DNA from 3 places in the Bacillus sp. JK62 genome. Region 1 is predicted to be linked to each of the others. Evidence: riboswitches for the same ligand, from Rfam matches in the RefSeq annotation. Region 1 holds a riboswitch; each other region holds the start of a gene.

Region 1 (4,282 bases):
AATAAAACAACACATTGAATTCCCCAAGATAAAAGAAAGCCCTTCTCTTATGAGAAGGGCTTTATCTATGTTTTCAATAGGATAGACTTTCTTCAGTCCGTAGAAAAGCACATCGAGATTGCGCGTAGTCTTCCGTAAAGTACGTTCCTTTTTGACGCGTTTTCTGTTCTATTTGCGGACATATTACCGCCTCCATTTCGGTTAAGTCACCGAAATAAAAACCGCTACCCTGCGCCTTAATACGACTAAGTCAACACAATAAAAAACGGCTAGAAACGTTGATATAACGCCTCTAACCGCAGTGTATGATTCCGACTGGGCTCGAACCAGCGACCTCTACCCTGTCAAGGTAGCGCTCTCCCAGCTGAGCTACGGAATCATGATATGTATGTGTTGCTGGGTATGTTGTTGTCTCTCTGACATTTATAATTATATATCCTGATTTCTCATTCGTCAACACTTTTTTTATCTAAAATAAAAAAGGGCGCGTCGCAAAATTGACGGCGCCCTTTTCGTTTATGATCTCACTTGGGCGGGGGTTATTTTTTTCAATGCCTGTTCGAAGTCCCGTTCTAAATCTTCGGCGTTTTCGACTCCGACGCTCAGGCGCAGAAGGCCGTCTGTGATGCCGCGTTTCTCCCTCTCTGCTTTCGGCATGGCGGCATGCGACATGGCTGCAGGGTATGAGAGAATGGACTCGACAGCGCCGAGGCTGACGGCAAATACCGGAAGCGATACGTTTTCGACCAGCTTTTTGACGGCTTCTTTGCTTTCCAATTCAAAGGACAGGACGGCGCCCGCTCCGCTCGCTTGACGTTTATGGGTATCGGCTCCCGGGTGTCCGGCAAGGCCGGGATAGTAAACGTTTTTGATGGCGGGATGCCCGTCAAAATAGGCAGCCAGCCGTTCAGCCGTCCGGCTCGCTTTTTCCAGTCTGACCTGCAATGTTTTTAAGCCTCTCAATACGAGCCAGCAGTCCTGAACACCGAGCACCGCTCCAAACGAGTTTTGCAGCTTATACAGCTGATTGCCGAGCTCTTCATCTTTTACGGCGGCAAGGCCTGACAGCACGTCACTGTGGCCGCTTAAAAATTTCGTCGCGCTGTGAAGCACGATATCTACACCGAGATCAAGCGGACGCTGCAGAGCAGGCGTCATGAATGTATTGTCAAGGTATGTCAGACAGCCGTGATCCTTTGCCAGTTTGACGACGCCCTTAATATCCGTGATGCCGAGCGTCGGGTTTGACGGTGTTTCCATATAAATGGCTTTCGTGTTCGGACGGATGGCGCGGGCGACCGCTTCTGTGTCCGTCATATCGACAAAGGTATGTTCGATTCCGAAACGGGACAGAACCTCAGTCACCATGCGGAATGTTCCGCCGTACACATCCTCCGTGACGAGAACATGGTCGCCTTGGGATAAGAGCAGAAATGCCGTCGAAATCGCCGCCATACCGGAGCTGAAAGCAAAACCTCTCGTTCCGCCTTCAAGACCTGCGATCGTTTCTTCAAGCGCTGTTCTTGTCGGTGTGCCGGAGCGGCTGTAATCATATGTCCCGAATTCTTCAAATGAAGACTGATGGAATGTCGAAGCATGCTGGATCGGCACGCTGACGGCTCCGGTGGCTCCGTCTGTTTTAAATGGATTGTGCACGAGCTGGGTTTCCAACGTCCAATTGTGATTACTCATATGACACGGCCCCCTCTTTTACTTGCTGTAATGCCTGCTTTACATCCCGCTTCAAATCTTCTGCATGTTCAATGCCCACTGAAAAACGCAGCAGGCGGTTGCAGACGCCGTTTGCGATACGGATGTCTTCCGGAATGTCCATGTGCGTCTGTGTCGCGGGGTATGTAATAAAGCTTTCCACCCCGCCGAGACTTTCTGCGAAACAAATCGTTTTCAGCGCCTTTAAAAACGGATTGACCCATTCTTCTTTTTGCAGCCGGAAAGACAGCATTCCGCCTTTTCCGGGATATAACACGTCGGCGATTTCCTCTTCCTGTTCTAAAAATTCTGCAAGTTCACGGGCGTTTTCTTCATGACGGCGCATTCTGAGTCCGAGTGTTTTCATCCCTCTCATTAAAAGCCACGAATCAAACGGCGGGAGAACGGCGCCGATCGCATTTTGGTGATTAAACATGATGTCGCCGAGCTCTTCATCCTTAACGACAGCCAGACCGGCAAGGAGATCATTGTGCCCGGCTAAATATTTTGTGGCGCTGTGAATGACGATGTCCGCTCCCAGTTCAAGCGGGCGCTGGAGCACCGGAGTATAAAACGTATTATCCACAATTAAAAGCAGGCCGGCTTCTTTCGTAATCCGGGCGATTTTTTCAATGTCCGCCTCCTGCATTAACGGGTTTGTAGGCGTTTCAACAAATACCGCTTTCGTGTTTTCCGTTAATTTGGAGCGTAAACAGTCTTCATCGCTGAAATCATCGTAAATAAAGCTTAAGCCGTATTTTCTCCATTCATTTTCAAACAAACGGTATGTGCCTCCGTATAAATCGGAGGATACAATCAATTCATCCCCGCTTTTAAATAAAGCCATAATCGTTTGAATGGCTGCCATTCCCGAGCTGAAAGCAAAGCCTCTCGCACCGTTTTCCAACACGGCGATAGCGTCTTCGACGAGCTGGCGTGTCGGGTTTTTCGTGCGCACGTAATCAAAACCTGTAGATTCTCCTATTCCTCTATGGCGGTAAGCGGTGGACAGATAAATCGGCGGACTGACCGTTCCTGTTGCTTCTTCGCTTCTATTTCCAATTTGGGCTAATTTTGTTTCAACATGCTGCGTCATCAGTAAGCACCATCCTTTTCAAAAATAAAAAAGCTCCCTCTTCATAAGAAGAAGGAGCTTTTCTCTTCCTCTTATCTTCCAAGCATGTGAATCGCTTGCTGGATTTAGCACCTTGGCACTTTGCCTTCCCGCGGCAAAGCAAACCGGTTGCTGAGGTTTCAAAGGGCCAGTCCCTCCACCTCTCGTGATAAGAATATTGTTTTGTATTTTCTGATTGTTCTATATTAACGCACTATAAAATGGATTTCAACAACTTTTTAATTTTCTGAACTCTCGCAAGAAGTGCATCTGAAGAAAGAAATTTCTAATAATTCATGGTACAATAGGGAAAAACCATCAAGACAAGAAGCGGCCTGGAGGAATGCGAAGTGGCACCGAAAACCGGAATCATTCATGAGAAAAAACTTTTCTCTCATGAGCTTAAAGAAGAAATGACCGTTTTGGTCTACCTGCCCAACACTTACTCCCCTCTGTATAAATATCATACGGTCATCGCCCAGGACGGCCATGATTATTTCAGATTAGGAAGGATCGGGCGGCAGGCGGAAGAGCTCATGTCAAAAGGGGAAATTGACCGCTGCATCATTATCGGCGTCCCATATAAAAATGTGCGGGAGCGAAGAAACACATACCATCCCGAAGGCTCTAAGTTCGCCTCATATAAACGGTTTATCGCAAATGAGCTCGTTCCTTTTATCGACAAAGAATACCCCACTTATCAAGTCGGATACGGCCGCACCATGATCGGGGATTCCCTCGGCGGAACCGTCTCGCTCATGACGGCGATTGACTATCCGAACATGTTTGGAAACGTCATCATGCAGTCTCCGTATGTTGACGGGCACGTGCTGGATGCCGTCCGGCAGTCGGAGGATCTCAAACAGATTTCCGTTTATCATCAAATCGGAGAAAAAGAAACCGCCGTCCACACGACGGACGGCCAGGTGCTTGATTTCACCGCGCCGAACGAAGAGCTCAAACAGCTGCTGGAAAGCAAACAGTCCGAATACACGTATGAAACCTTTGACGGGGATCATAAATGGACATACTGGCAGCCGCTCATCACGCCGGCGCTGAAAAAAATGCTGTAACCATTCATTTAAGGAGGGAACTTTCATGAAATACGGTATTGTTTTATTTCCATCAAAAAAATTACAGGATCTCGCCAATTCGTACCGGAAACGCTACGACCCGAGCTACGCGCTCATTCCGCCGCATCTGACGGTAAGAGATCCGTTTGAAGCGACAGAACAGGAAATCGAGCAGGTCGTATCACAGCTGAGACAGACGGCGAAAGAGTCGCATCCGCTCGTTCTGAAAATCACAAAATACAGCTCGTTTTCTCCTGTGAATAATGTGATATATATGAAAGCAGAGCCGACGGAGGAATTAAAATCTCTGAGTGAGAAATGCTACTCAGGAGCATTATCCGGCGAGCCGGAATACAGCTTCGTTCCGCATGTCACGGTCGGCCAG
Region 2 (4,282 bases), on a different contig from region 1:
GGGCTTCCCGTTCTCATCGATTAAGAGAAAATCTTCGTCTGTTTCTTTTCGTTTGTCTTTTCCGCTCGCCGTAACGAGGAAAGTCAGCGGCGCGTCGGATACTTTGATGGAAAGATTCCCGCTCGTTGCCGGGAACCAGTCTCTTTCGGCCAGCTCGCGCTTTACCTCGGCAAGTTCGCGCCAGCGTTCTTCTTTTGCAGCCATGCCTGCACCTCCCCGATGTTTTCAATGCCTGTTCTCACCTCATGAAAATCTTGAAAAGGCAGATGCCGGAGGCCGAGTTCTTTGCATTCAGTCAAAAGATAATCTCTCGCAAAACACATATCGGATAACTTTGCAGCCTCGACATCCGTGACCGAATCACCGATCATAATGAGAAATTTCTGCTGATCGGACAGCTTCCGGATGACTGACGGTTTGCAGCAGCCGCATTGATTGGTGCAGCCTCCGTCACAGGCGTGCGGCCAGTCTATATGAATATATTCATTGTCAAAGGATGCATGATTGCAGAAAATCCGCTCCTTTTCTACGATCCCTTCCAAAAGCGGATGCACAAAAAAGTCCATTCCTCCGCTTACGATATAAAACGGGAGGCCGTTTGACCGGACAAACGAGACAAAATCCAAAAAGCCGTCCCGTATTTTCGCATCCTTCAGAATAAAGCCGGTCAGTTCTTCTTTTAAGCTGCTCGGCAGCAGTCCGAACATCCGGCCGACCCCTTCTTGGATTGATATGCTTTTAGACAGAACACCGTCTTTTAATTCAAGCCACTCAGGAGGCGCGAATTCTTTCATCATGCTGACAATGTTGTCGTTCATGGTGACCGTGCCGTCGAAATCACAAATAATCAGCGGTGTGCGGGTCATACGGCTTCCACCCTTCCCCATTTGTCTAATGCGAGCTGAAGATCTTTGCACGACGCGGCTTTTTCTTCAATCGGCTGCGCTTCAAGCACCGCATCAATGATGGCGCGGAACGCTTTTCCGCCGCCCTCGGCTCCTTTCGGATGGCCGTGAATGCCACCGCCGGCATTGATGATGTGATCGATGCCGAAATCGCGCATCAACAATGGCACCATACCGGGGTGAATGCCTGCTGACGGGACGGCAAACGACGGATGAAAGACATCGTCTTTTACACATTCATCATGGATTGCAAGCGCGGACTCCTTCGGAAGAGCAACGGATCCGTAAGGTGACGGAAATAAGCTGAAATCAGCGCCGCAATAGCGGTTCAGCTTGCCGAGCAAAAGCGCATGCGACAAGCCGTAAACGGGAGATGATGTGAACGCGCCGCTGACTGCCGGATGCGCCATGATCGGAAGCGGGATTTCCCTGTCTTCGGCAAGGCTCTGCATCACATCTAAACCGTAAGCGAACACATTCAATAAAAGCGCGTCCGCCCCGAGTTCTGCCGCGCGCCTCGCTTTATCCCGCAGTTCAGCGGTCCTTCCCGTAAGGTTTACGGCATACAGCGTTTTATGCCCCGTCTCCTCCCGGGTTTCCTTCAGGACTTGTTTTCCTGCGATAATGCGGGTTTCAAACGGAGCCAGTTCATTTTCAAAGAAAATTTCGTCATCTTTAATCAGATCCACGCCGCCGAGCGCCTGCTGTCTGAGCTGTTCTTTAATGTCGGCGAGATCCCGTCCGATCACGCCTTTAAATATGCTCATCAGAAGCGGTCTTTCAAATTCGCCCAGCAGTTTGCGGATGCCGTATATACCGAATTTCGGCCCGGGAAGGGAGCGTTTAAACCCTTCGGAAAATTCAAGATCAGTCAATTTTATTTTTCCGTCCAGTGACAGCTTTCCGAATACCGTCGTCAGGACGGCCGGAATATCTCTTGAAAAGTTCGCCTCAGGATAGGCGATAGTGATGACGGATTGTGTTTCGTTTTCTGAGGTTCCTTCTTTCTCCTCAACTTTTACGACCCGGCCTTTATGTTTTCTGAGCTGTTCCTGCTTCACCAGGGGCAGGTCAGTCCAGGAGCCTACCGTCAGCCCCGCCGCAATCTGTTCCGCCCGCTTTTCACTGTCCGTTGTGTTTGTCAGAAGATATGTTGCCAATACTTCGCTCATGCGTGAACGCCTCTCTTTCTTTCACAAAACATAAAAAACCTCTTCCGTATGAGCAGAAAGAGGCTTCGTGTTATGTCCGAATCTTATCTCTCAGCTCCTGCTGCAAGAATTAGCACCGTGCTTTATCAGTCGGTTGCCGGGCTTCATCGGGCTCGTCCCTCTGCCTGCTCTTGATAAGAATAATGATTTTATAAAGTATTTTGAATTATCGCATTGTTATCCTGATATGTCAATGCTTTTTCAGGTGAAAAGATTCAGTTTCCCGATCCGTTCCGCAGCTTCTTTAAGTCTTTCTTCACTTGTCAGAAGACCGACTCTTATATAGCCTTCCCCCCATTTTCCGAACCCGTTTCCGGCAGCGACGGCGACATCCGCTTTCTCGAGCAGCAGATCTGAAAACGACTGTGACGTATAACCGTCGGGCACAGGGAGCCATGCAAAAAAGGAGCCCGCCGGAGCCGTCACATCCCAGCCGATACCGCGGCAGGCTTTAATCCATGCATTGCGTCTTGATTCATATCTGTCATTTTGCGCTGCGACGCATGCCTGATCCGCTAAAAGAGCGGCTGCCGCCGCCTGCTGCGCCGCGGGAAACAGGCTGACAAACATATGATCCTGATAAAGGTTGATCGCTTCGATAACAGAAGCGTTTCCGACGGCAAATCCGACCCGCCAGCCCGCCATATTATACGTTTTGGACAAGGTATAGATTTCGATTCCCGTCTCTTTTGCGCCTTCCGTCTGTAAAAAGCTCAGCGGTTTATGCCCGTCAAAACCGACGGCTCCGTACGCGAAATCATGAACGACACAAATGCCGTTTTGTTCCGCAAAACCGACCGTCTCCTCAAAAAACGCCTCAGTCGCCACAGCGCCGGTCGGATTATTCGGATAATTGAGATACAGCATCTTCGCCTCGCTCCGCACCTTTTCAGGAATTACGCTGTAATCAGGGAGAAACCCTCTTTCTTCCGTCAGCGGCATCATTTCCATTTTCGCTTTCGCAAGGGCGACGCCCGACCAGTAATCAGGATATCCGGGATCAGGCACCAGAATGGTATCTCCCGGGTTTAAAAGACATTGCGGAAGCTCAACAAGTCCCGCCTTGCCTCCGAACAGCACGGCGACTTCCGTTTCCGGATCAAGCGTGACCCCGTACTCCCTTTCATAAAATGCAGCGGCTGCTTTTTTGAAGCTGTAAGCGCCCCGGAATGAGGAGTATTTATGATTTTCCGGCCTTTCGACGGCACGCTTCATTTCTTCAACGATATGCTGAGGCGTCGGCTGATCAGGGTTTCCCTGCCCTAAATTGATGACGTCTCTGCCTTCTTTCAGCTTTTGATTCACTTTTTGCACCAATGATGCGAAAAATTGTTCCGGCAGCTGTTTGAGTACATCTGAGATTTCAAAGTTCATATTTTTCACCTTCTAAAAATGTCTTGAAATGATAGTCCATCATCATATATGGTTAAATAAAAAAAGTAAAGAGAAACTTGAGGTGTTAAAAAATGAAATGGACCGTTTCCTGTTTGCAATTTGATATTTCATACGGAAATCCTTCAGAAAATTTTAAAAAAGCAGAATCTTTGATTGAGCAAGAAAGCCGCCATGCGGATGTAATCGTGCTTCCTGAGTTGTGGACGACCGGCTATGATCTCACACGGCTAGACCAGCTGGCGGATGAAAACGGCAAAGTTTCGAAACAGTGGCTTAAAGAAACGGCAAAAACATACAACGTACACCTCGTTGCCGGATCTTTTGCGGTCAAAGAAGGCGAAGATGTCTATAACACCATGTACATCGCCGATAACAGCGGACAGATCGTGAAGCGGTATCAGAAAGCCCATCTGTTTCAGCTGATGGATGAACACCTTTACTTGTCAGCAGGAAACAGCGACGGTTCCTTTGAGCTTGACGGTGTCAAGTGCGCCGGGCTGATCTGCTATGATATCCGTTTCCCCGAATGGATCAGAAAGCATACGTCCCAGGGCGCGAATGTCCTGTTTATCTCTGCGGAATGGCCTCTGCCCCGCCTTGATCATTGGCGAAGCCTGCTTATCGCCAGAGCAATTGAAAACCAATGTTTTGTCGCAGCCTCTAACTGCACGGGGTCCAATCCCGATAATGAATTTGCCGGCCACAGCCTGATTATTGACCCGTGGGGCCGGATTTTAGCCGAAGGAGACCGGACGGAAGGCTCAGTCCGGG
Region 3 (4,282 bases), on a different contig from region 1:
CAGCGCCGTCCGTTTGCTCAGCGTGATAACCGGCGAGCTTAACTCCAAAATCATTTCTCTTTGCGCATTCAGCTGCATTTTTGAGTTATGCTCAGCATGATCGACAAACGTGTAAATCGTAAAATCAAATACTTGCGTAATTAAATTCTCCCATTTCTTCCTTTCTCCCTGAGCAAACGAAGATTCATGTTTATCGGCAAACGCATCATAATAACTGATGTATAGTCTCCGGTTTCTCATGAATTCACGGACCACATACTGGACGGGAGTATCCAGATGCTTCTGGTCTTTCGCAAGCTCAATCACCCACCGCTCGAACTCTTCTAAAAATTCTTTTTCCGGCATGATATACATTTTATTAATATGCCGGTAAAATTCTTTATCCTGCTCCGTCAGTTCTTCTGTGATGACGGGATTTGTCAAAGAATAAATCGAATTCGGATCCGAATCTTCCATCGTTTCGATCCACTCTTTCGCAATTTGATCCACTTGTTCTGAAAAATAGCTGTATAACGCTTCATTTATCTTCATCTCTCTTCTCCTTTCCCATTTCCAATTATAGCGTCAGCGGGTCATGAATGAAAATGAAAGCTGTCAAACTATCCATTTATTTGAAATTTTTTAGTCCGATAGATTACGCCTTTTTTATGAAAATGCTTCAAATGACTCTTTCCGGCCGGCATGCTCTGCCATAAAATAGTAGCAACACCCTTGTATCCACTCGCAAGCATAAAAAAGGAGGGCTTTTTTATGAATGGTGAAATGCATTTGATTCCTTATGTCACGGATGAACAGATCATGGATGTGAACGAGCTTCCTGAGGGGATTAAAGTGATTAAGGCGCCAGAGTTGTGGGCAAAAGGGTTTAAAGGCAAGGATATTAAAATCGCGGTGCTTGACACAGGCTGCGACATCAATCATCCTGATTTGAAAGACCGGATTGTCGGCGGGAAAAACTTCACCGATGATGACGGAGGCAAAGAAGACGTGATTTCCGATTACAACGGACACGGGACACACGTTTCCGGAACGATTGCAGCCAATGATTCAAACGGCGGAATTTCGGGTGTCGCGCCGGAAGCAAGCCTTTTAATCGTTAAAGTTCTCGGCGGGAAAAACGGCAGCGGCAAATACGAATGGATTATTAACGGCATCAACTACGCCGTTGAACAAAAGGCGGACATTATTTCCATGTCACTCGGCGGGCCAAGCGATGTGCCTGAACTGAAAGAAGCGGTCACAAATGCGGTAAAAAGCGGTGTTCTGGTCGTTTGCGCGGCAGGAAACGAAGGCGACGGAGACGAGCGTACAGAGGAACTGTCGTATCCGGCCGCTTACAACGAAGTGATCGCAGTCGGATCAGTCTCAATCGCCCGTAAATCGTCTGAATTTTCAAACGCTAATAAAGAGATTGACCTGGTGGCTCCGGGAGAAAATATTCTCTCCACCCTTCCCAACCATAAATACGGGAAGCTGACGGGCACTTCAATGGCCGCCCCGCATGTGAGCGGAGCGCTTGCCTTAATAAAAGGGCTTGAACAGGACGCGTTTCAGCGGACGCTTTCTGAGGCTGAAGTCTACGCCCAGCTCGTGCGGCGGACCCTTCCTTTGGACATCGCCAAAACATTGGCCGGGAACGGATTTCTGTATTTAGACGCGCCTGAAGTACTGATGGAAAGAGCCGAACAGGCACAGCTGCTGTCTTTCTGATATTTTTCTCGTATAATGATTGATCAGTTTGTCACATCACCAATTTTTAAATTGTGAGATTTTCTATTGACAGTGATCTGAATAAGCTGATAAGATAACCAACAAATGATGTAACTTTTCAAAAAAATTGAAATACTTTCTCTTATCGAGAGTTGGGCGAGGGATTGGCCTTTTGACCCCAACAGCAACCGACCGTAATTCCATTGTGAAATGGGGCGCGTGATTTTTGCGCCGAGACGATTGTCTCATAAGGCACGGTGCTAATTCCATCAGACGTGATCTGAGAGATAAGAGAGGCTTGCATTTTGAAGTTAAAGCCTCTTTCTCTCATGAGAAAGAGGCTTTTTTGTTACATCTCACTTAAAGGAGGAGACTTAATGACAACAATCAAAACTTCGAACCTCGGTTTTCCGAGAATCGGCTTGAACAGAGAATGGAAAAAAGCACTTGAGGCTTATTGGAAAGGAAACACTGATAAAGAAACGTTTCTTAAAAAGCTTGACGGTTTATTCTTATCAGCTGTCAAAACACAGCTTGACCAACATATCGATATCGTGCCGGTCTCTGATTTCACTCATTATGATCATGTGCTTGATACCGCCGTCAGCTTTAACTGGATTCCGGAAAGATTCCGCAGCATCACGGATCCCGTTGATACATACTTTGCGATTGCCCGCGGTGTAAAAGACGCCGTTTCCAGTGAAATGACGAAATGGTTCAATACCAACTACCATTACATCGTTCCTGAATATGACGAAAGCATTGAATTCCGTCTGACGAGAAACAAACAGCTTGACGACTACCGCCGGATCAAAGAAGAATTCGGAGCGGAAACGAAACCTGTCATCGTCGGTCCGTATACATTCGTCACGCTTGCGAAAGGATACGAAGAATCAGAAGCGAAAGCGATTCAAAAACGCCTTGTTCCTCTTTATGTGCAGCTGCTGAAAGAGCTTGAAGCAGAAGGCGTCAAATGGGTTCAGATTGATGAGCCTGCCCTTGTGACAGCTTCTTCTGAAGATGTCCGCGCCGCAAAAGACCTCTATGAATCTATTACAAAAGAGCTTTCAGGACTGAATGTCCTCCTGCAGACATACTTTGATTCAGTTGATGCATATGAAGAACTCGTTTCTTATCCCGTACAGGGAATCGGACTTGATTTCGTGCATGATAAAGGCAGAAACCTTGAGCAATTGAAAAAGCACGGCTTCCCGAAAGATAAAGTGCTGGCAGCCGGTGTGGTCGACGGCCGGAACATTTGGAAAATCGATGTTGAAGAACGCCTTGATGCAGCTTTGGATATCCTCAGCCACGCTGATGTTGAGGAGTTATGGATTCAGCCTTCAAGCAGTCTTCTGCACGTGCCGGTGGCGAAACACCCTGACGAGCATCTTGAAAAGGATTTGCTGAACGGCCTGTCATACGCTAAAGAAAAACTGGCGGAACTCGGCGTCTTAAAAGAAGGGCTTCTGTCCGGAAAAGCGGCCGTCAGTGAGCAGATCGAAGAATCAAAAGCGGCACTTAAGGCTTTAAAAGCATTCGCAACAGGAGCGAACTCAGCTCAAAAAGAAGAGCTGAATCAGCTGACGGAAAAAGATTTCTCCCGTCCGGCAAGCTTTGAAGAACGATTGGCGCTGCAAAATGAATCACTCGGTCTTCCTCTTCTGCCGACGACGACAATCGGAAGCTTCCCTCAATCTGCCGAGGTGCGGAGCGCACGGCAAAAATGGCGCAAAAAAGATTGGACGGATGAACAGTACCAAGCCTTTATTAATGCGGAAACGAAGCGCTGGGTTGACATTCAGGAAGAAATCGGCTTAGACGTGCTCGTTCACGGAGAATTTGAGCGGACGGACATGGTCGAATACTTCGGTGAAAAACTGGCCGGATTCGCCTTTACGAAATATGCATGGGTGCAGTCTTACGGTTCACGCTGCGTACGTCCGCCTGTCATTTTCGGAGATGTCGAATTTATCGAACCGATGACGGTAAAAGATACGGTCTACGCCCAATCGCTGACTGAAAAACACATGAAAGGCATGCTGACGGGACCTGTCACCATCTTAAACTGGTCATTCCCGCGTGTGGATATTTCAAGAAAAGAAATCGCCTTCCAGATCGGGCTTGCCCTCAGAAAAGAAGTAAAAGCGCTTGAAGATGCCGGTATTCAGATTATCCAAGTGGATGAACCCGCGCTCCGCGAAGGACTGCCGTTAAAAACGCAGGATTGGGATGAATATTTAACTTGGGCCGCAGAAGCATTCCGGTTAACGACATCTTCTGTGCGAAACGAGACGCAGATTCATACGCATATGTGTTACAGCAACTTTGAAGATATCGTAGATACGATCAATGATCTTGACGCGGATGTCATTACAATCGAACACAGCAGAAGCCACGGAGGATTTTTAGAGTACCTGAAAGAACATCCTTACGTGAAAGGCCTCGGACTCGGTGTATACGACATTCACAGCCCGCGTGTGCCGGCAACTGAAGAAATCTATCAAATTATTGATGACGCGCTTGAAGTGTGTCCGACTGACCGCTTCTGGGTAAACCCGGACTGCGGACT

The links. Region 1 has a riboswitch for S-adenosylmethionine ahead of ACWJJ4_RS11110 (methionine biosynthesis PLP-dependent protein). Riboswitches for the same ligand answer to the same signal wherever they lie in the genome.
Region 2: another riboswitch for S-adenosylmethionine. It lies ahead of mtnW (2,3-diketo-5-methylthiopentyl-1-phosphate enolase); the one in region 1 lies ahead of ACWJJ4_RS11110 (methionine biosynthesis PLP-dependent protein).
Region 3: another riboswitch for S-adenosylmethionine. It lies ahead of metE (5-methyltetrahydropteroyltriglutamate--homocysteine S-methyltransferase); the one in region 1 lies ahead of ACWJJ4_RS11110 (methionine biosynthesis PLP-dependent protein).

The regions. Positions count from the first base shown of each region.
Region 1 covers NZ_JBSJQA010000003.1:292,568-296,849, reverse strand. Annotated here, with positions in the region: tRNA gene ACWJJ4_RS11120 (tRNA-Val) at 307-379, opposite strand; gene metC (cystathionine beta-lyase) at 517-1,692, opposite strand; gene ACWJJ4_RS11110 (methionine biosynthesis PLP-dependent protein) at 1,685-2,806, opposite strand; SAM riboswitch class I at 2,875-3,000, opposite strand; gene ACWJJ4_RS11105 (esterase family protein) at 3,175-3,897, shown strand; gene ACWJJ4_RS11100 (YjcG family protein) at 3,923-4,282, shown strand, end outside.
Region 2 covers NZ_JBSJQA010000004.1:145,870-150,151, reverse strand. Annotated here, with positions in the region: gene ACWJJ4_RS11945 (methylthioribulose 1-phosphate dehydratase) at 1-204, opposite strand, end outside; gene mtnX (2-hydroxy-3-keto-5-methylthiopentenyl-1-phosphate phosphatase) at 162-866, opposite strand; gene mtnW (2,3-diketo-5-methylthiopentyl-1-phosphate enolase) at 863-2,077, opposite strand; SAM riboswitch class I at 2,158-2,257, opposite strand; gene ACWJJ4_RS11930 (pyridoxal phosphate-dependent aminotransferase) at 2,318-3,490, opposite strand; gene ACWJJ4_RS11925 (carbon-nitrogen family hydrolase) at 3,583-4,282, shown strand, end outside.
Region 3 covers NZ_JBSJQA010000004.1:113,460-117,741, reverse strand. Annotated here, with positions in the region: gene ACWJJ4_RS11780 (STAS domain-containing protein) at 1-531, opposite strand, end outside; gene ACWJJ4_RS11775 (S8 family peptidase) at 751-1,710, shown strand; SAM riboswitch class I at 1,850-2,004, shown strand; gene metE (5-methyltetrahydropteroyltriglutamate--homocysteine S-methyltransferase) at 2,088-4,282, shown strand, end outside.